Regions from separate parts of the Marinomonas mediterranea MMB-1 genome, predicted to be linked through region 3. Evidence: predicted binding sites of a transcription regulator. Region 3 holds the regulator's gene; each other region holds the start of a gene.
The links. Region 3 encodes FliA, which starts transcription of late flagellar genes. Its sites were predicted from a motif close to CTAAAGTTNNNNNNNNNNCNGCCGATA; they were not measured.

Region 1: a site for FliA is predicted at 2,351-2,377, ahead of MARME_RS16880 (flagellin N-terminal helical domain-containing protein). Genes of this name have one in related genera too.
Region 2: a site for FliA is predicted at 4,516-4,542, ahead of flgK (flagellar hook-associated protein FlgK). Genes of this name have one in related genera too.

Annotation. Positions count from the first base shown of each region.
Region 1 covers NC_015276.1:3,681,069-3,687,749, reverse strand. Annotated here, with positions in the region: gene flgL (flagellar hook-associated protein FlgL) at 1-681, shown strand, start outside; gene MARME_RS16885 (HD-GYP domain-containing protein) at 699-2,252, shown strand; gene MARME_RS16880 (flagellin N-terminal helical domain-containing protein) at 2,462-3,325, shown strand; gene MARME_RS16875 (flagellin N-terminal helical domain-containing protein) at 3,812-4,672, shown strand; gene MARME_RS16870 (flagellar protein FlaG) at 4,733-5,176, shown strand; gene fliD (flagellar filament capping protein FliD) at 5,211-6,602, shown strand; gene fliS (flagellar export chaperone FliS) at 6,620-6,681, shown strand, end outside.
Region 2 covers NC_015276.1:3,688,185-3,694,865, reverse strand. Annotated here, with positions in the region: gene flgF (flagellar basal-body rod protein FlgF) at 69-806, shown strand; gene flgG (flagellar basal-body rod protein FlgG) at 833-1,618, shown strand; gene flgH (flagellar basal body L-ring protein FlgH) at 1,637-2,305, shown strand; gene MARME_RS16905 (flagellar basal body P-ring protein FlgI) at 2,339-3,433, shown strand; gene flgJ (flagellar assembly peptidoglycan hydrolase FlgJ) at 3,448-4,464, shown strand; gene flgK (flagellar hook-associated protein FlgK) at 4,592-6,571, shown strand; gene flgL (flagellar hook-associated protein FlgL) at 6,583-6,681, shown strand, end outside.
Region 3 covers NC_015276.1:3,529,998-3,536,678, forward strand. Annotated here, with positions in the region: gene MARME_RS16175 (protein-glutamate methylesterase/protein-glutamine glutaminase) at 1-711, opposite strand, end outside; gene MARME_RS16180 (chemotaxis protein CheA) at 737-3,091, opposite strand; gene MARME_RS16185 (protein phosphatase CheZ) at 3,104-3,892, opposite strand; gene MARME_RS16190 (chemotaxis response regulator CheY) at 3,906-4,286, opposite strand; gene MARME_RS16195 (RNA polymerase sigma factor FliA) at 4,345-5,082, opposite strand; gene flhF (flagellar biosynthesis protein FlhF) at 5,183-6,451, opposite strand; gene flhA (flagellar biosynthesis protein FlhA) at 6,595-6,681, opposite strand, start outside.

The DNA.
Region 1 (6,681 bases), 150 kb from region 3:
GGAAAGAAGGTCTTTCAAGATGTTTGGACACGTAACACTTTTACGGCCACCGTTACAGCTGGCGGGGCGACATTGACGTCATTAGTGGATGATCAAGACGCTTACGATAAGTTTGTTGATGATAATTATGATGCGATAACGCCTGCCAATAATACTTATACCCTTTCAACGACGGCTGGCGCCCCTAATTCATACAGCTTTACGGATGTAAACGGAAATGTCGTTGACTCAGGTACCTATGAAGATGGCAATGCCATTAATGTTATGGGCATGTCTTTTACAATGGACAGTGCTGGCTCGACTGTGTCTGTCACGCTTGATACGCCGACTAGAGATAATGTTCTTAACGAATTAAACAATACTATATCCGTATTAAAGGATAGTAATGCGACCAGTGCGGAAAGAACTGCAGCATTGAGAGACGCGACAACCAGTATTAAAAATACGCAAGAAACTGTTGGTACTGCATTGTCTGAAGTCGGTTCTAGAATAAATACCATTAGCGCTCGAGAGGGTTATATCTCTTCCAAAGAGACCTCTAATACATTGGCGATGAATGAAATTGCGGGAATAGACCTAAGTGAGGCGGCTACCGAATTGCAGTCTGCTAACACCGCCGTGAGTGCAACGCAGTCTTTGTTTACTCGCCTTGCAAGCTTATCTTTATTTAATAGCCTTTAGTGTTTTAGGGATCTTGTGTGTCAATAGAAGACGTAGATCATTGTTTCGGAGTAGACATAAATTATGGCTACTTTGACATATCTGAGATCCTAGAGGCGATCAGGATAAAGTCTGATGTCTTGTCAGATTCTCGCGTATCAGGTCTAATCAAGAAGCATTCAAAAAAACATCAAATAGTTCATGTTGTTATGCGTCAAGTTGCGCTTGATGAACTCAAACCTTTGTTAAACGATTCTTTTCTTCCTTATGATCCTTATTTTAAGGAGTCGTCGATCGCAGGGTCTCATAGAGAGCGGCGATATGATGCGGAAGAGCGCTTTTTGCTTTTGTGTCTTTCGATTGCAATGGGCAAGTCTGTCCGAAGTATTCGTCGTTTAAATAAGCGCTACAGCTCCAGCTATCTTAGAAATATGTATCCAAAAGGTGTGAGCCTCTATCGTTATCTTCGAAGGATGCTTAATGATCATACTCGAGACTATATAATGGACTATAAATCCGGTAAGTATGATGAGTCGCTTCAGGAATCCCTCATAGATCCTGATGACAGTGTAAAGGATGTTAAGAGTGATAATACTGAAGGGAAACCTTTAGATTCTGTGCCAATCCAGCCTGCGCCGATGCCGACAAAAGAAAAAATTGTTAGAACGGTACCTTTTAGGGAGGAGGTGGATTCTGCGACAGATTTGATGGAAGAGGGGCTTCAGCAGCTTCAGAGCCTCTTTGAATCTGTTCGCCGTGGAGACGTTTCGGATTTAGCTTTGTTGGATCAACTTTGTAAAAAAATAAATCGCTCTTACCTTCGTAATCCTTATGCGCTCTTGGTTCTTAGGCATATTAAAAGTGCTGACAATTATCTTGCTCAGCATATGATGGGAGTCGCGGTCTTATCTTGTCATATGGGGCACGAGCTGGGTTTATCTAATGATTATATTCATGCTATCACGTTAGGTGGATTGCTGATGGATATAGGTCGTTCAAAACTACCAAATGAAATGATAAACAAAACATCCAAGCTTACAGATGCGGAGTTAGGGTTGTTTCATAAGCATATTGACTTTGGGCAACGGATTCTGTCGGCGTTTGAGAGGTTGCCTAAAGTTGCCTATCTTATGTTGGCTGATCACCATGAGAAGCCAGACAGTACAGGCTATCCAAAAAACAAAGAAGGCACTGAAATTAGTATCTACGGCAAAATCGGCGCTATCGTAGATGCCTATGATGCAATGACATCTGAGCAGGCTCACAAATCTTCAATGGGTGCTATTAAGGCGCGCCAGATTTTGATTAAAGAAAGCGGGGTCTCGTTTGATAAAGAGATCGTTGCTGTGTTTGTTAAGAGTATTGGCGTTATTCCTGTCGGCAGCTGTGTTCAGTTGTCAAATGGCAGAATCGGTTTTGTTATGACCCTTAATCGTAAAAAAGAGCCCTCTTTAGTTCGCCAGGTCTATAGTCTGTCTAGTAGTGCATTGATGGCTGCGACGGATATGCAAATTGATGTGGTCGATGTAGAGGTTGTTAAGGAAGTGAACCCATCTGATTTTAATATTCAATTTACCCGCTATATTTTCTAATTTTCTCTAAAGATATTTTCCTAGCTGACGATAAGCTTTGCATCTAAAGTGCATCTCTAATTTAGGTGTTAAAAAATCTAAAAAAAGTTAAAAAAACGTTAAAGATTTTTTAAGCTGATCCGATAAATAGAATATGCAAAGGGCAACCAAATAACTAACTAAATCAAATGGTTGCTATGAAGAAATAATTAATTTCTAGGAGAATTATCATGGCTTTATATGTAAATACAAATACCTCTTCTTTGAATGCTCAGAACCAGCTAACTAAAACTGGAAGTACGCTTGATACAGCGTTCCAGCGTTTGTCCTCTGGTCTACGTATTAATAGCGCAGCAGACGATGCGGCGGGCCTTCAGATCTCCAATCGTTTAACGTCGCAAATAAACGGCTTGAATCAGGCTGTCCGAAATGCAAACGACGGCATCTCTCTGGCTCAAACTGCAGAGGGAGCGCTAGATGAAACAACTAATATGTTGCAGCGTATGCGTACTCTAGCAGTTCAGTCTGCAAACGGTTCGAATACGGACGAAGACCGAGTTGCTTTGCAACAAGAAATGGGTCAGTTGGCAACTGAGATTGATCGAGTTGCAACGACTACCACCTTTGGTGGGCAAAACCTTCTTGATGGAACTTATGATGGTCAGTTTCAGGTGGGCGCCGATGCAAACCAAACTATTTCGTTTAGCTTAAGTACTGTTAATACTCTTGGTGCTGCAGGCGCGGGTTTCCAAATGTCTGGTTTGAATAGTGCTGGTTACCTAGCTTCGACAATTTCGATTTCGGCAGCATCTTTAGCTCAGTCCGTTATTAGTCAAATAGACAATATGATTGCGGCAGTAGACTCAAAACGAGCTGAATTGGGTGCAGTTCAGAACCGTTTTAGTTCTACCATTAATAACTTGAGTAATATTTCGGAAAACGTATCAGCTGCGCGTTCTCGTGTAAGAGATGCGGATTTTGCAACTGAAACGGCTACTTTAACAAGTGCACAGATCTTACAGCAAGCGAGTTCTACGATTTTGGCTCAGGCAAATCAGCGTCCGCAAACAGCGATTTCATTGTTGGGAGGCTAGTCTTTAAAAAAATAAAGCGGCTGATCAGGCCGCTTATGTGAAGAAAACTCGAATACGGGAGGCAAGAGGTTTGGCGATCGTATTCGAATGTTTTTGCTTCTTTCTCCTAGAAGTAATTGTTAGCCAAGTGTTGAAGGCACTTGGCTTTTTTTTGTGAGGTTGGCGCCTCACATATACTGTTTAGCACATTCTATGCCAACTAAAAAAAGCCCCTGATGAAGCTATTTAATGATAATTCACGAAAAAAAAATAAGAAAAAAGCGTCTCCTAAGTACTTGATATGAAAGCTTTTGCCGTTTTTGTAGGCTTTTTTTTGCCATGATGGGAAAAAAAATATCATCTTTTTTCTAAAGCAACTCTAATTATTGCCGTTACCTAATATAAGAGGTTTTTAATTGTGTATATATATCAGAGGTTGGCGCCTCAGATACACATCACGAGTCTACTTGCTAGTAGGCTTATAATGGCGAAAAATAGGAGGCTGTCATGGCTTTATACGTTAATACTAATACGTCATCTTTGAATGCGCAGAACCAGTTAACTAAAACTGGAAGCACGCTTGATACTGCGTATCAGCGTTTGTCATCAGGGTTGCGAATAAACAGTGCGTCTGATGATGCGGCTGGTCTACAAATTTCAAACCGTTTGACTTCTCAGGTTAATGGTTTGAATCAGGCAGTTCGTAATGCGAATGATGGTATTTCTTTGGCACAAACTGCTGAAGGTGCGCTAGATGAAACGACCAATATGCTTCAACGTATGCGTACTTTGGCAGTTCAATCTGCGAACGGTTCGAATACGGATGAAGACCGTTCTGCGCTTCAAGAAGAAATTACTCAGCTTGCAACAGAGATCAATCGTGTTGCAACAGACACTACTTTCGGTGGCCAAAACTTACTTGATGGCACATATGACGGTCAGTTTCAGGTAGGTGCTGATGCAAACCAAACGATTTCATTTAGTTTGAGTTCGGTTAACACGCTTGGTGCTGCTGGTGCTGGTTTCCAGATTTCTGGCTTGAACAGCGCTGGTTACGTAGCATCAACGATTTCTATCAGTGCTGCATCTTTAGCTCAATCTGTAATTACTCAAGTCGACAATATGATTGCCGCGGTTGATTCAAAACGAGCTGAGCTAGGTGCTGTTCAAAACCGCTTTAGCTCTACTATCAATAACTTGAGTAATATCTCTGAAAATGTATCTGCAGCACGTTCTCGTGTACGTGATGCAGACTTTGCAACAGAAACTGCGACACTTACTAGTGCGCAAATTCTACAGCAAGCAAGTTCTACTATTTTGGCTCAAGCAAACCAACGTCCTCAAACAGCCCTTTCTTTATTAGGCTAATTGAGCGATGCTTAAAAGCTGGAGCTTTTGCTCCAGCTTTTTGCTTTATGGGAGGCACTTATGTCTATTAGCTCCGATGTATCAAAACAGTCATTAACGCAACTGCATACCGGCACTGATGTTCAGTCAAATGCTCGTGAATTCCAAGAAGTCCAAAAAAAAGAAGCTCAAGTTATTAAGAAAAGTGTCGATATTACACCTGATAAAGATGCTAAGAATACTTTCGAGAATGAATTGTCCAATGCCACGAGTGAAGAAATTCTGTCATTCGAGGAATCTCAGACAGACGAAGTGAACCTGAAAATGAGACAGCTAAATGTATCGCTTTCCTTTGAACTTTCTGAAGAAGGCGGCGATAATGTAGTTAAGGTTATTGATCGAGAAACAGGTGATCTTGTACGTCAGATTCCAACAGAAGAATTTTTGAAAATCTCCAAACGTATTGATGATATATTTGAAGAAGTAAGCGACTTAAAAGGCAGTCTGGTCAATAGTGAAGTGTAATCTGGCTAATTAATTAGCCAAAGGAGCTATAAAAATGTCAGTATCATCACTAGGAGTAGGGTCTGGAATAGATCTTCAAACGTTGCTCCAAAACATGGTTAGCGTGCAGAAAGACACTAAAGTAAAGGCCTACGAGTCTAAAATTAGCGATTATAAGTCTGAAGTATCTGCATATGGCGCTATAAAGTCTGCTCTTGAGACCTTCGAAAAAGCCGTTGAATCTTTAAATGATGAAGATCTTTTTACAGGTCGGACGGCAACTAGCACTCAGCCCGAATCTGGTGATATTGTTTCTGTAACAGCAGATAAAGAAGCTGCAAATGGCTCTTACAATGTATCTGTTAGCCAGCTGGCTCAAGGTAGTCGAAGTGTTAGCTCGGCAGGTCTATTTTCCTCTACCGATGATGTAGTCAGTGCAACGGGAGGCGATTTAACTTTCACTGCTGGTTCAGATACTTTTACGGTATCTGTTGCTGCTGGCGCGACGTTATCCGAGGTCCGCGAGCAAATAAATGATTCAACTGATAACTTTGGTGTTTCAGCTAACTTAGTTGACGATGGCAACGGTAACGTATATCTGACCTTAGGTTCTGATGTTACAGGCTCAGGTAATGACCTGGTCGTTACAAATACCGACGCTACCTTAGACAGCGTTTCATCCGTAGCAACAGGGGCTGGTTCCGCGGGGTTGTCTATTGCCACTGAAGACGCGGCACAAGATGCTATTATTAATGTTGACGGTATTACGATTAATAGTTCTTCCAATACATTTGAAAACGCGGTTTCGGGCTTAACCATTAAGGCATTGGCGCAATCCGAGACTGGAACCGATGGTAACCCCGAGACCGCCAAGTCTGTCATTGATTTTGATACGGAATCTGTAAAAGAGACATTGGAAAGCTTCGTTGAATCCTATAATGCGTTGTTTACGACTTTTGACAAGTATTCAAGTGCTGGTGATATTTTAAATGGCAGTAGCCTTATTCGCGGGTTAGAAGGGCAACTCAACTCAAACTTGATGACAACTTTTACAAATGCCGGAGATCTTTCGACTATCTTTGATATCGGAATTGAAATGGATGATGATGGGAAGCTGTCTCTCAATAGTACTGACTTTGATGACGCTATGGAAAATAGCTACGATGATGTAGTGACACTGTTTACTGGCGATAATGGTATCGCTAGTATCATGGACAGCTATCTTGAAAACTTTACTGGTTCTTCTGGGGTTTTAAAAGACTTGAGTGACGCGGCGCAAACGTCTGCTGATAGTAAGGAAGAAGACAAAGAGAACTTTGAGTATAGGATAGGACTTTACGAAGCGCAGTTAAAGAAAAGGTTTTCAAATTTAGATGTTTTATTGGCAGGTTTGAATAATAGTGGTACAGCGCTTCTAACTAGTTTAAGTAACTTGAATCAAAAGTAAGAGATTGAATAACACATATGTATGGTAATAAAGGCATTCAGGCTTATAAAAAAGATTCGCTGAAAGCGGATTTGGCTTC
Region 2 (6,681 bases), 160 kb from region 3:
ATGAAATTTGATTGCATTAAGTAATTGTAATATTAATTCGATTTATTTTTTGTTGATTGGAGTCAGTAATGGATAGAGCCTTGTATTTGGCCATGAGTGGCGGCACTCAAGTGATGAATGCACAGGGTATTCATGCCAACAACTTAGCCAATGTCGCGACAACCGGTTTTCGAGCTGATTTTGAGCAAGCTCGTTCCATGCAAGTCAATGGCGATTATTACCCCTCGCGTGTCTATGCCATGACTGAAAACCCTGGCACTCGAATGGAAAGAGGGGTGATGATTGAAACTGGGCGAGATATGGATGTAGCAATACAGGGGGATGGTTTTATCGCTGCTATGGATGCGACGGGACAAGAAGTCTATACCCGCGCAGGCGACCTTCAATTGACCTCCGCAGGCCAGTTGGTTACTGGAACTGGGTTGCCAGTGCTTGGTAGTGCTGGGCCTGTTTTTCTCCCCCCGTTAGATGCATTGCATGTTGGGTCTGATGGCACTATCTCATTTATTCCGCAGGGCGGTGATGCTACGCAAACGACGTCAATTGGTCGAATTAAGTTAGTAAATACGGATGGTGAAAATCTTACTAAAGGCAATGACGGCTTACTGCGTACAAAGAATGGACTTCCGCTTGATGAGGACAATAACATTAAGCTGATATCGGGCTTTTTAGAAGGCAGCAATGTAAATGCAGTTGAAGAAATGACAGAGATTATGGAACTGGCTCGTCGTTTTGAAATGAACATCAAAGTAATGGATTCTGTTAGACAAAACGCCACTGCATCGGCAAAAGTCTTAGAACGTTAGATAATTTTTTATAGGTAGTAGCGATTATGCAAACAGCACTTTGGACAGCGAAAACCGGCCTGACGGCAATGGACAGGCAGCTAAGTGTTATTTCTAACAACTTAGCAAACGTCTCGACGACTGGCTTTAAGAAAGAGCGCGCTGTTTTTGAGAATTTAATGTACCAAACGCTAAAATCCCCAGGTGGGCTGAGTGCGCAAAATACGGAGCTACCATCTGGTTTGCAAATTGGTGCGGGTGTTCGAGTAACGGGGATGCAGAAGAATTTCGAAGAAGGCGATTACAACGTGACAGACAGAAATTTAGATGTCGCTATTCAAGGTGCAGGTTTCTTTCAAATTACGCGTTCAGATGGTACAACGGCCTATACTCGAGACGGTTCCTTTCAATTGAACAGCGAAGGTCAGATGGTGGACTCTAGCGGCAACCTTCTTGATCCGCAAATTTCTTTTGATAGTGATGTTGTTGATATTACTATTGGAGATGATGGTACTGTCTCTGTATTGCGAGCGGGTGAAACGGATCAAGAAGAGATCGGATCCATTACGATTGCTAATTTTATTAATCCAGCTGGTTTGTACTTTTTAGGTGGAAACCTTTATGAAGAAACATCAGCGAGTGGTGCGCCAATCGTCGGTGTTCCTGGAGAGGAAGGACTTGGGGAGCTGGGCCAAGGTATGTTAGAGGCTTCCAACGTTAATTCAGTTGAAGAACTGGTAAATATGATCACAACGCAACGAGCTTATGAAATGAACTCTAAGGTGATTTCTACCGCAGATGGCATGCTTGGTTTTGTGACTCAGCAGCTTTAATTATTATAGGTCTGGACCATGAACCGTTATCGTTCTTTTTTGTTTGTTTTTCCTATTTTACTCGCTGGCTGTGCCGCGGTGGACCCTGCTCCAAAGGCTGATGATCCATTTTATACGCCAGTCGTGCAACCCACACTGCAATATTCTAAATCCGCAGACGGTGGTATTTATCAGGTAGGAATGGGTGATGTGTTTTTTGGTGATAAAAAAGCGCGAAGTGTCGGTGATATTTTAACCGTTACTCTTTCTGAAAGTACGAGTTCTACAAAAAGTAATGCTGCGAACCTGAGTAAAGACTCAAGCGCGACTATTGGCAATCCAACAATATTAGGTGTTCCCATTGGTTTAGATACGACGGTGCCTTCAGTGACCTCTGAGTTTTCGGGCAGTGCGGACGCAAATCAAAGTAACAGTTTAACAGGCAGCATAACGGTGACAGTATATGAGGTGTACCCAAATGGTTTGCTCGCTATCCGCGGAGAAAAGTGGATAACGTTAAATCAAGGCGAAGAATACATTCGACTGTCAGGATTGGTCAGAGAGGAAGATATTGGAGCGGATAATACGGTACAATCTAATCGATTAGCTGATGCCCGTATTGCATACTCTGGTACCGGTGAATTGGCTGCTGGGAGTGAGCAAGGATGGTTGACCCGATTTATAAATTCTAAATGGATGCCCTTCTAATCGTGTTTATATAAAGAGACGTTGATTATGGTTATGAAATGCTGTGTACGCCTGATAATCTTGTTTACACTTGTGGTGTCACAGTTGTCATTAGCTGATCGATTGAAGGATATTGCCTCTGTTGCAGGGGTACGAGAAAACCAATTGTTTGGTTATGGTCTTGTCATTGGTCTCAATGGAACGGGGGATAACACCGACTTTACGAATCAAAGCTTCCTTAGTATGTTGAACCAATTTGGTATCAACTTACCGGCGGGTACCGATGCTGATTCCGATAACGTCGCGGCTGTCTCTCTAACCGCTACTCTTCCTCCATTTTCTAAACCTGGTCAGCAAATCGATGTGACGGTATCTTCGTTAGGTAATGCGTCGAGCCTTCGAGGCGGTACCTTGTTGTTGTCTGCGCTAAAAGGTGCAGACGGAGAGGTCTATGCGATAGCACAGGGAAACTTAGTCGTTGGTGGCTTAGGAGCGCAAGGTGCAGATGGTTCTCGTCTATCTATTAATATTCCTACAGTTGGGCGCATCCCTAATGGTGCTTCGGTCGAAAAAGTCGTTCCGAGTAGCTTTAACCGTGGCGATACGTTGACGTTTAATCTTAATCGTCCCGATTTTACAACGGCGAAACAGGTCGCAGATAAAATTAACGGGCTTTTGGGGCCGGGAGTGGCGACGAGTTTAGATGCCACTTCGATTCGTGTAACGGCGCCACGTGATCCCTCTCAGCGCGTGACCTTTCTTTCTATATTGGAGAATCTCGATGTTCAGCTTGGCGAAGAGCGAGCAAAAATTGTCATAAATTCTCGAACGGGTACTATTATTATCGGGCAGCACGTTAAAGTGTCTCCTGCTGCCGTGACGCATGGCAGTCTAACCGTTACGATCAAGGAGAATCCTGAAATAGGCCAACCAAATGCACTAGCAGGAGGGGAGACTATTTTAGCGCCGAGATCGGAAATTACGGTCGATGAAGACAGTGGTCATATGTTTGTATTCGATCCTGGCGCGTCGCTTAATGATATCGTTAGAGCGGTAAATCAGGTTGGCGCTGCGCCAGGAGATGTGATGGCGATTTTAGAGGGCCTTAAGCAAGCGGGTGCAATTAACGCTGATCTGGTTGTTATCTAGATATAGGTGAAAATATGAGTCGAATAGGTGCTAACGAATTTTTTGCTGATTTTTCATCATTAGCGAGGCTAAAAACTCAGTCTCAAAAAGACCCTGATGCTGCATTGAAGCAAGTTGCCAAAGAATTTGAATCTATTTTCATCAATATGATGTTTAAGAACATGCGCAGTGCGAATGAGAATATTGGCAGCGATCTATTTAGCTCAAGTCAGATGAAGCATTATCAGGAAATGATGGACTCTCAAATGTCTCAATCCCTCGCTAACAATGGCGGAGTGGGGTTGGCCGATGCTTTGATTCGCCAGCTATCGAACAGGAGTGGTGTCGAAGCTACTCAGGCGTCATCGTCGATGACTCGTTCAGATTCAGATTGGTTGTCTCAATTAAATCGAATAGACTCTGGTCAACTAAATACCATGGTTAAGCTTGCTGCTGACAATGCGGCAAAAAGTGATTCGGAAAAAACAGCCCCTCAAAGCTCTATTTCGCAAAATTCTTTGTCTCAAAGCTCGTCATCCCAGAACTCTTTGCCCCCAAACACGGTATCCGCAAAAGAGGTGATTTTTGACTCCCCTGAAGCGTTTGTTGAAGCGCTTTGGCCTTTAGCTAAGCAAGCGGGGGAATCTATTGGGGTTGACCCTAAGGCTATTTTAGCTCAAGCCGCATTAGAGTCTGGTTGGGGAAAATATCCAATTGCTAAAGAAGATGGCAACGCTAGTTTTAATTTATTTGGTATTAAGGCGGATTCAAGATGGTCCGGCGATAAAGCGGTTGTTAATACGCTTGAATACCGAGATGGTATCGCTAAGAAAGAGCGCGCTGCTTTTCGGGCGTATTCTTCTTTTCAAGACAGCTTTATCGACTATGCTGACTTCCTAGATACAAGCGAGCGGTATAAAGATGCCTTACAGGCAGGTGACGATGCTGCAATGTTTGCCGCCTATCTGCAAAAAGGTGGGTACGCGACAGATCCTGATTATGCGACTAAAATTCAAAATATCCTATCAAGTAAATGGTTTACTCGCCTTTAGAGCTTGCGCACAAGAGCATTCGCTCATTGCTCTATGAATACCAAAAAATTGGTAAAGTAATTGCATAGCTTACCGATAATATATTTGTAACGAGTCGTTGCTTCATATCGTTTTTAGAGGTTTAGCTATGGGTACCAGCCTATTAAATATTGGTCTTTCCGGTCTTCAAACCAGTTCGGCGAGAATATCCACGGTAGGTCAGAACGTTTCAAATGTTGATACTGAGGGCTATAACCGTCAAGAAACGGCCACGAGCAGTGTGTTAGGTGGTGGAGTTAAAATCAACGACACATCTCGCCTAGTAGATCAATTCCGCAATCAACAAGTTTGGTCTGACAATTCGAAACTCAACTATTACAAAACCTACTCGTCTATGATGGACAACATGGATAATGTGGTCGGTGAAGACAGCGTTTCATTAAATACCTACTTGAGTAAGTCTTTTACCGATTTACAAACAGCCAATAGCGACCCTAGTTCAAGCTCCGCTCGGAATACGGCTTATTCTAGCTTTGAGAGTCTTGTACAGCGATACAATGAAATGGCTTCCATTGTTGATGAGCAAAAAACGACAGCAGATAAGCAAATTAATGCAGTTGTTGAAAGTGTAAATGAAATAACCAGTCAGATCTCTAATTTGAATACTGAGATCCTGAAACAAGAAACGCAAACCGGCACATCTGCAAATGAATTGAGAGATCAGCAAGAGCAGCTTGTTACTGAGTTATCTAGTTACCTCGATATTGATGTGGCATATGATGATAATGAATTGATGACGGTTAAACTGGCAGGAAGCACGCCGCTTGTACTACAGGGAAGTGCTAATGAAATTTCTCTTGAAAGAGAGTCTTCAGGCTCAGACAACCTAACGTTAAAGGTAGATTTTGGTTCCCACGATGTGGGTGCCTCGACCGATGATATCGGAGGGAGTTTAGGGGCTCTCATTGATTATCGTGACGAATTTAGTGATGAAGCAGAGCGTACTCTTGGGTTACAGGCTCTTGTTCTAGCTGACTCTCTAAACACGCAAAATAAGCTAGGTTTGGATGCTGATGGTAACTATGGTAATAATTTGCTTTCGACAGGTGATATAGAAGTTACACCTAACGATGATAACGGATTTAGCAGTGGCGACATTAAAGTAAGAGTGACTGAAGGTGCGTCGAATGAGCTGACAACTAACTCCTATGAAGTCGAAATGATTTCGAATACACAATTTGTTGTTAAGACGTACAACGCGAATGGTAAGGTGGTAGAGCAATCGAATCCAGTAGATACATCGACAGCGACACCTAACTCCGATGGGTACTTTGAAGTCGATGGCTTTGGAATAGAGGTCCAATTTGACACTGGTGGGACTTACTCTACTGAGGATAAGTTTTCCTTTGTGCCGACGGAAGGTGCTGCTAAAAACCTTGAATTATCAGCGTCAAACGGCGATGACTTTGCATTAGCTTCCCCTATTTCTGTTTCAAAATCGTCTTCGAATTTGTCCGACGTTGAAATTAGTGTTTCCACAATCACTAACTTGGATCCTGCAACGTCAGGGTTTAGTGTTGGTGGCGGATTAGATTCAACCGCACCTCAGTCTATTGTATTTACACCAGACAATACTACGTATGAGGTTCGAGACGGCGCAGGGAATACATTGGCAACCGTCGCTGGTGTTACGGACTATACTAACCTTCTAGAACAGGCCGGACTTGCAGCCGCCGCAGGGTATGATATTTCAGTGTCTTCAGCCCCAAAAGCGGGAGATGAATATAATATTGAATTCAATACGGACAGCGAGAATGATAACTATAATGGATTATTACTTGCTGAGATTCAGAATGCTTCTTTAGTGAATGGTAGTGAGACTTTGACGGAAGCTTATTCTTCATTTGTGACTAGTGTTGGTAGCCTTACTTCTACTTTGTCTTCAAATGAAACGGCTGCTGAAACTGTGTATAACCAGTCGGTCAACAGCAAAGATCAAATTTCTGGCGTAAGCTTAGATGAAGAGGCGGTGAACTTACTTAAATATCAACAATCTTACTCTGCGTCTGCCCAAGTTATTTCGGCGGCTAGAACAACATTTGACACCCTTCTGGGTGTTGTAGGATAGAGGAGAGCGCTATGAGAGTCACTAACCATATGATGTATACGCAAACGGCGCAGTCATTGGCGAAAGCGAACGAGCGTTATATGAATATCAACGAAAAAATCTCGGAAGAA
Region 3 (6,681 bases):
GACGCCTGGCTGCAGCTTGTCACCGTCCTGAGCTTCTTTAACCTGAATTTGACAAATATGATTAAGCCTTTCTGCAAAAGCATGTGTAAAGGCTGCAGGCATATGCTGTACTAGCACAAGTGGCACAGGAAAGTCTTTAGGCAATCGCTTAAGAACCGTCTGTAGTGCCATAGGGCCACCAGTGGATGTACCGATTGCAACAAGACCGACTTTTTTACGTGCTCGCGGAATAATTACGCCACGTTCAGTAACGATGTTCTTAGCTACTGCTTTCTTAGCGACCGGTTGAGCAGGTCCCTTACCACCACCTAAGCGTGTTCTAGCAACCGTAATAACACGCTCAACCAATGTATGCTTCACCACAGCAGAATCTCGAGAAATATCCTCAAAATTCTTAGGCATAAAGTCAACAGCACCCGCCTCAAGGGCATCCAATGTTACTTGCGCCCCTTCATGAGTAAGCGAAGAAAACATTAACACCGGCGTAGGTTTCAGCTTCATGATGTTAGTAACCGCTGAAATGCCATCCAGAACTGGCATTTCATAATCCATGGTCACAACATCAGGTGATAAGGACTGAACCTTTTCTACCGCTTCTTTACCGTTGTTCGCTGTCCCTATCACCTTCAGGCGAGGGTCTGCATCAAAAATTTCAACCAATCGACGACGGAAAAAACCAGAATCATCGACCACCAATACCTTTACAGGCATACGTTATACTCCTAGCTCAAACCGATTATCGAGAAGCGTAGTTTTTCAGCATACTCGGCACATCCAGTATCAAAGCAATGCGACCATCGCCCGTAATTGTCGCACCAGACATACCAGCAGTACCTTGTAGCATTTTACCGAGCGGTTTAATAACCACCTCTTCTTGACCAACAAGTTGATCTACTACAAACCCAACTTCAGTCATACCGACCTGAATCACAACAACATGCGCTTCTTCAGGTGTTAAATTATAATCGGCGTTTTTCACCAACCAACTCTTAAGGTGGAAGATTGGTAACGTTTTACCTCGAATAACGACAACCTGCTGACCATCTACCACATTTGTCTTTTTAAGATTAAGGTGGAAGATCTCATTTACGCTCACCAATGGGAACGCAAACGCTTGATCGCCTAACGTCACCATTAATGTTGGCATAATGGCTAAGGTTAGTGGCACTTTAATACTAAAGCGCGACCCTTGCCCAAGAACAGACTGTATTTCCAATGTACCATTCAGTTGATTGATCTTGGTTTTCACCACGTCCATACCAACGCCACGGCCAGATACATCCGTAATTTCTTTCTTCGTTGAGAAACCAGGAGCAAAGATAAGATTAAACGCTTCTTCATCTGACAAGCGTTCAGCCGCATCAGCGTCCATAACCCCTTTTTCTACCGCTTTATTACGCAGCACTTGAGCATCCATACCTGCACCATCATCGTCGATGGACAACAGAATATGATCACCTTCCTGCTCAGCAGAAAGAATTACATGCCCCATACGAGGTTTGCCGTTTGCCTCTCGAACATCTGGCGATTCTATACCATGGTCAACCGAGTTTCGCACCAAGTGAACCAATGGATCCGCCAATGCCTCTACAAGGTTTTTATCCAAATCGGTATCTTCACCGCGAAGCTCAAGATTAACTTCTTTCTTAAGATTTCGAGCTAGGTCTCGAACCACTCGTGGGAATCGACCAAATACTTTCTTAATTGGTTGCATGCGGGTTTTCATAACCGCATTCTGAAGATCGCCAGTTACGACATCTAAGTTTGATACAGCTTTAGACATCGACTCGTCTTCACTTTGAAGACCTAGTCGAACAAGCCTATTTCTAACCAATACCAACTCACCGACCATGTTCATGATGTCATCTAAACGTTTAGTGTCAACACGAACAGTCGTTTCTTGAGCTACCGGAGCATTCGCTCTCTCCTTAGACTCTTTCGGTGCAGCATCTGCAGCTTTCGGCGCAACAGCTTTTTTCGGTGCAGCTGCTTTTGGTTTTGCTTTAGGCTTCGCTTTTGATTTAGGCTCTGCTTTTTTCTCGCTGGCCTCAGCCTTATCGGCTTTAGGTTTCGACTCAGTAACTGACTCGCTAGCAGCATTTTTGCTTGGAGCACCCTTACCATGTAAGCTGTCTAAGAGAGACTCAAATTCGTCTTCTGTAATCAGATCAGACTCGGCACCACTAGGGGCGGCTGATTCTGGCGCACTCTTAGTATCGGCGCTCTGGCTCGGTTCAGCTGATTTGACAACGTCCGCAGCAGCGTCATCATCAACACCCGGTGCACTAGAGCCATGTAACTGATCCAGCAATGCTTCAAACTCATCTTCTGTAATATCATCAGAAGTAGGTTCCGCATCGGATTTAGACTCTTTAGGAGCTGCGTTTGACGACGCTCCATTCTTAGAATCTGCATCACTGTCGTCAACTCCTGGGGCGCCACCACCATGAAGCTGGTCGAGCAAGGCATCGAACTCATCCTCGGTGATGTCATCCGAATCGCTTCCAGCATCCGCTTTGGCTTCATCTTCCTGTTTCGGAGCCTCGTCGCCAAGCGCATTAAGAAGAGAGGCAAATTCATCATCTGAAATATCATCGGATTCGCCTTTTTGCTGCTCAACGGAACCACTAGAAACAGGTTCCTCTTCCTCAGGCTCTTCTACTTCGTCTTCTTCATCGGCTGACGCCAACTCTTCAGCAGAAGGAGGCTTAGCATACTGACTCAAAGCATTGATGAGTTCAGGGTCTGCAGGTTCTGGCTCTTGTCCACTACGAACCATTTCGAACATTTCATTAACAGAATCGAGCGCTTGTAATACCACATCCATTAACTCAGCATCAACGACTCGCTGACCATTACGCAATATATCAAACACGTTCTCAGCATAGTGACAGCAATCAACCAATGCAGTTAATTGAAGGAAGCCTGCGCCACCTTTAACCGTATGGAATCCTCTAAAGATCGCATTAAGCAACGCGTTGTCTTCAGGGTTTTGTTCTAGATCTACTAATTGTTCGGAAAGCTGCTCCAGGATTTCACCAGCTTCTACCAAAAAATCCTGTAGAATTTCTTCATCGACCTCGAAACTCATCCTCAGCTCCTCTTAGAAACCAAGACTTGATAGCAAGTCGTCTACTTCGTCTTGACTATTCAGTACTTCTGGGTTGTTTTCAGTATTGACCGCCGGACCATGACCTCGATTATCATCATGTTCCTTTTCGGCAATTTCGTGCTCGAGCCCTGAGATGCTGTCTACGCGTCCTGCGACAGCCACCAAGTGAACGAGTTTCTCTTCTACATCTCTAATCAACTCACTCACACGAGCGATTACTTGCCCGGTTAGATCTTGGTATCCTTGTTCTAGTAGGATGGTATTCAAATTGCCATGCAAGGTGTTCGCACTGTCTTTGGTATACCCCAAGAAAGCATCGATACGCTTATACAACTCTCGGAATTCCTGTGGTGTTAAGTCGCGTTGAATCAAACGATTCCAATCTTTATGCAGTGATTCGGCCTGAGATTTCAACTCGCTTGCAACCGGAACACTGCTGTCGACCATATCCATCGTTTTATTCGCAGCAGAACTGGTCATTTCGGTAACATAAGTCAAACGATCAGATGCATCTGTGATTCGTGAATTGTTATCACCGTCCGCAGTTTCTAACACATCTTCCATGGACTCTATTTGGAAGTCCCGGATAGCATCATGCAAACTACGAGTCAACGTACCTACTTCATGATAAAAACTCTTATGGCGAGCTTCACTCAGTTCTTGGATGATTTTAATAGCACCGCTAAAGTCGCCGGCCTCAAGCTTATTAAGTAAATCGATAGCACCGTCTTTTACGGTAGTCTCGAAATCCCCAAGCTTAGATTCCTTAAAATCTGACATTCAAAGGCCCCTATTATTTCGCAGAATCAATTCGCTCAAAAATCTTCTCGATTTTTTCTTTAAGTGCAACCGCTGTAAATGGTTTTACTACATAACCATTTACACCAGCTTGCGCAGCGGTAATGATTTGATCCCGCTTAGCTTCTGCGGTAACCATTAACACTGGGATCGTCTTGAGTTTGTCGTCCGCACGTACAGCACGAAGCAACTCAATCCCGGTCATACCTGGCATATTCCAATCAGTTACAAGGAAGTCGATGGTTCCTGTTTGAAGAATCGGTAACGCTGTCGTGCCGTCATCCGCTTCAACCGTATTGGTAAATCCCAAATCCCTAAGCAAATTTTTGATGATTCGTCTCATCGTTGAGAAGTCATCAACAATCAGGATTTTCATGTTTTTATCCAATGCAACCTCCACACCACAAAGGTAGTATTTCAATACTCATATAATATTAGTCTCGCCAATCCGTTAATCTAGCCCTCAAACGCATAGCCGCTTGGCTATGTATTTGACTTACCCTAGACTCACTAACACCTAGTACAGCACCAATCTCTTTCAGATTTAGTTCTTCGTTATAATAAAGAGATAAAACTAACTTTTCTCTTTCAGGAAGTTTATCTATTTCAACCGCTAGTTGCTTTTGAAACCCTCCTTCTTCAACAACATCGTAAGGCTGGGAATCATCCGACTCTATATTAATTTCGTTACTTCCATGCTCGCTCTCAAGCATTTCTTCATAACTAAAAAGCTGTGTCGACATCGATGAACGCATAATTTCATGATATTCATCAACACTAATTCCCATGTGCTCAGAAACTTCATTATCTGTTACGTCTCGTCCAAGCTTACCTTCTAATTCTTTAATTGCCTCAGTGACCGCCCTTCCATTTCGTCTTACCGATCTTGGAGCCCAGTCACTTTTACGCATTTCATCCATTATGGCGCCTCGAATTCTTATGCCTGCATAAGTTTCGAACGAAGCTCCCTTAGTCGACTCAAAACGTTTATACGCTTCTATCAGACCAATCATTCCTGCTTGCGTCAAATCATCGACGTCCACATGATTGGGCAGTCGAGCTAGCAAGTGGTAAGCAATCTTTTTAACCAGATAACCATATTGTTGAATAATGGCATCCATAGAAAGAGCTGCTTTTTTCGAATAGGTACTATAACCGTGCTTTGATTGCATAAAACCGCGTTTTCACCTTTTCCCAACACTGATTTACCAGTGCGCAACTTAAATGTACTACATTCAATTATTATATGCTGTCACTAATAACATATTTTTACTAACTCCCATACTTTAGTGACCCATACAACTGACCATACTGCTCTGCCGTATACACTGCGCGACTAATTAAGTTATGCGCGCGCGCAGGTTCAATATCATCCGGTATTCGTTGCCCATCAGCTACATACATAACCGGCAAGCCTTCTTCAATGACAACACTAATTGCTTCACCTAGAGAGGCAGACTCGTCAATTTTACTAAGAACACAACCGTCTAACTGAATCTGAGAGTAAACATCTACTACCGTTTTTAATACTTGCCGCTGACTTGTACAAGGTAAAACCAGCAGTTTTTTCAAATAACCTCTAGCTTTCTGCATCATTTTTAGCTGTCGCTCTAAATTTCTATCTCTAGGATTCATTCCTGCAGTATCTACTAACACAAGAGAGTAATTTGAATATTTATCCAGCACTTCATTGAGGTCAGAGTATTCATTAACCACTTCAACGGGAACATTTAATATTCGACCAAATGTTCTCAATTGCTCATGCGCCGCAATTCGATAAGTATCAGTTGTAACAAGCACAACACTGTCCGCACCATTTTTCAATACATGTTGCGCGGCTATTTTACCAATCGATGTTGTCTTACCTACGCCAGTTGGCCCCATAAATGCGATGCAACCACTCATATGAGCCATATCTTGCCGCGCCACAGGTAAATAATCTGCCAATCGAGACAGCGCTTTTTTCCAATCATCCTCTCTTCCGAGAAAATTAGAATGATCAACAATTTTCTCTATTACAATATCTGACAGGCCTAATTTCACCAACCTGCCCTGAATATACTGTTCAGGAGTCTCAGAATAATTACTTTTCGCAGAATGCTCTGCTTTATCTTCTATCTGCTCTTTGGTTTCTTTTAATTCAGACTTGAGCCGTTCTAATTCCCTTTCCATTTCTATTAGTTGGGAGGGGGACTCTGAATTTTTTATTGAAAGTGCTTCCTCTATTTGAGAAGGCTCATCACGCCGAGCAGCAGAAAAAGAGTCATTTGAAAAAGTAGTTGGTTCTGGCGATGGGCGTTGAGTTGGCGGCTGGCTGTTGCGGGCTTGCGCTAAACGCTCTTGATAGGCCCTTTTCGGGTCATTTGATGAAAGAGGGTAATCGCGACCACTTGGGGATGAAGAAGACAGCCCAGAAGGTAACGACCCGTCATAATCCAATGCAGTCGTAATTTCGATTTCACCGCTTGGCAACCTCTGATTAGACAATATAACAGCATCAGGCCCCACGGCATCACGGACTTTCCGTATAGCCTGGCGCATATCTGGTGCCCTGAATCGCCTAATTTGCATAAAGTGAGAATTCCTTCGGATACTATTTTTCTTACAAATCCATAGCTTAACCCAAAGATCTCAATAAATATAGCAGCAAAATCATATACATGAATATCAATTCGAGCCCATTATTACTGCCCAATAACACCAACTACGGCGATCCGCTTGTGATCTGGAACCTCTTGATAGGACAAAACGGCCATATTCACCATTCCAAA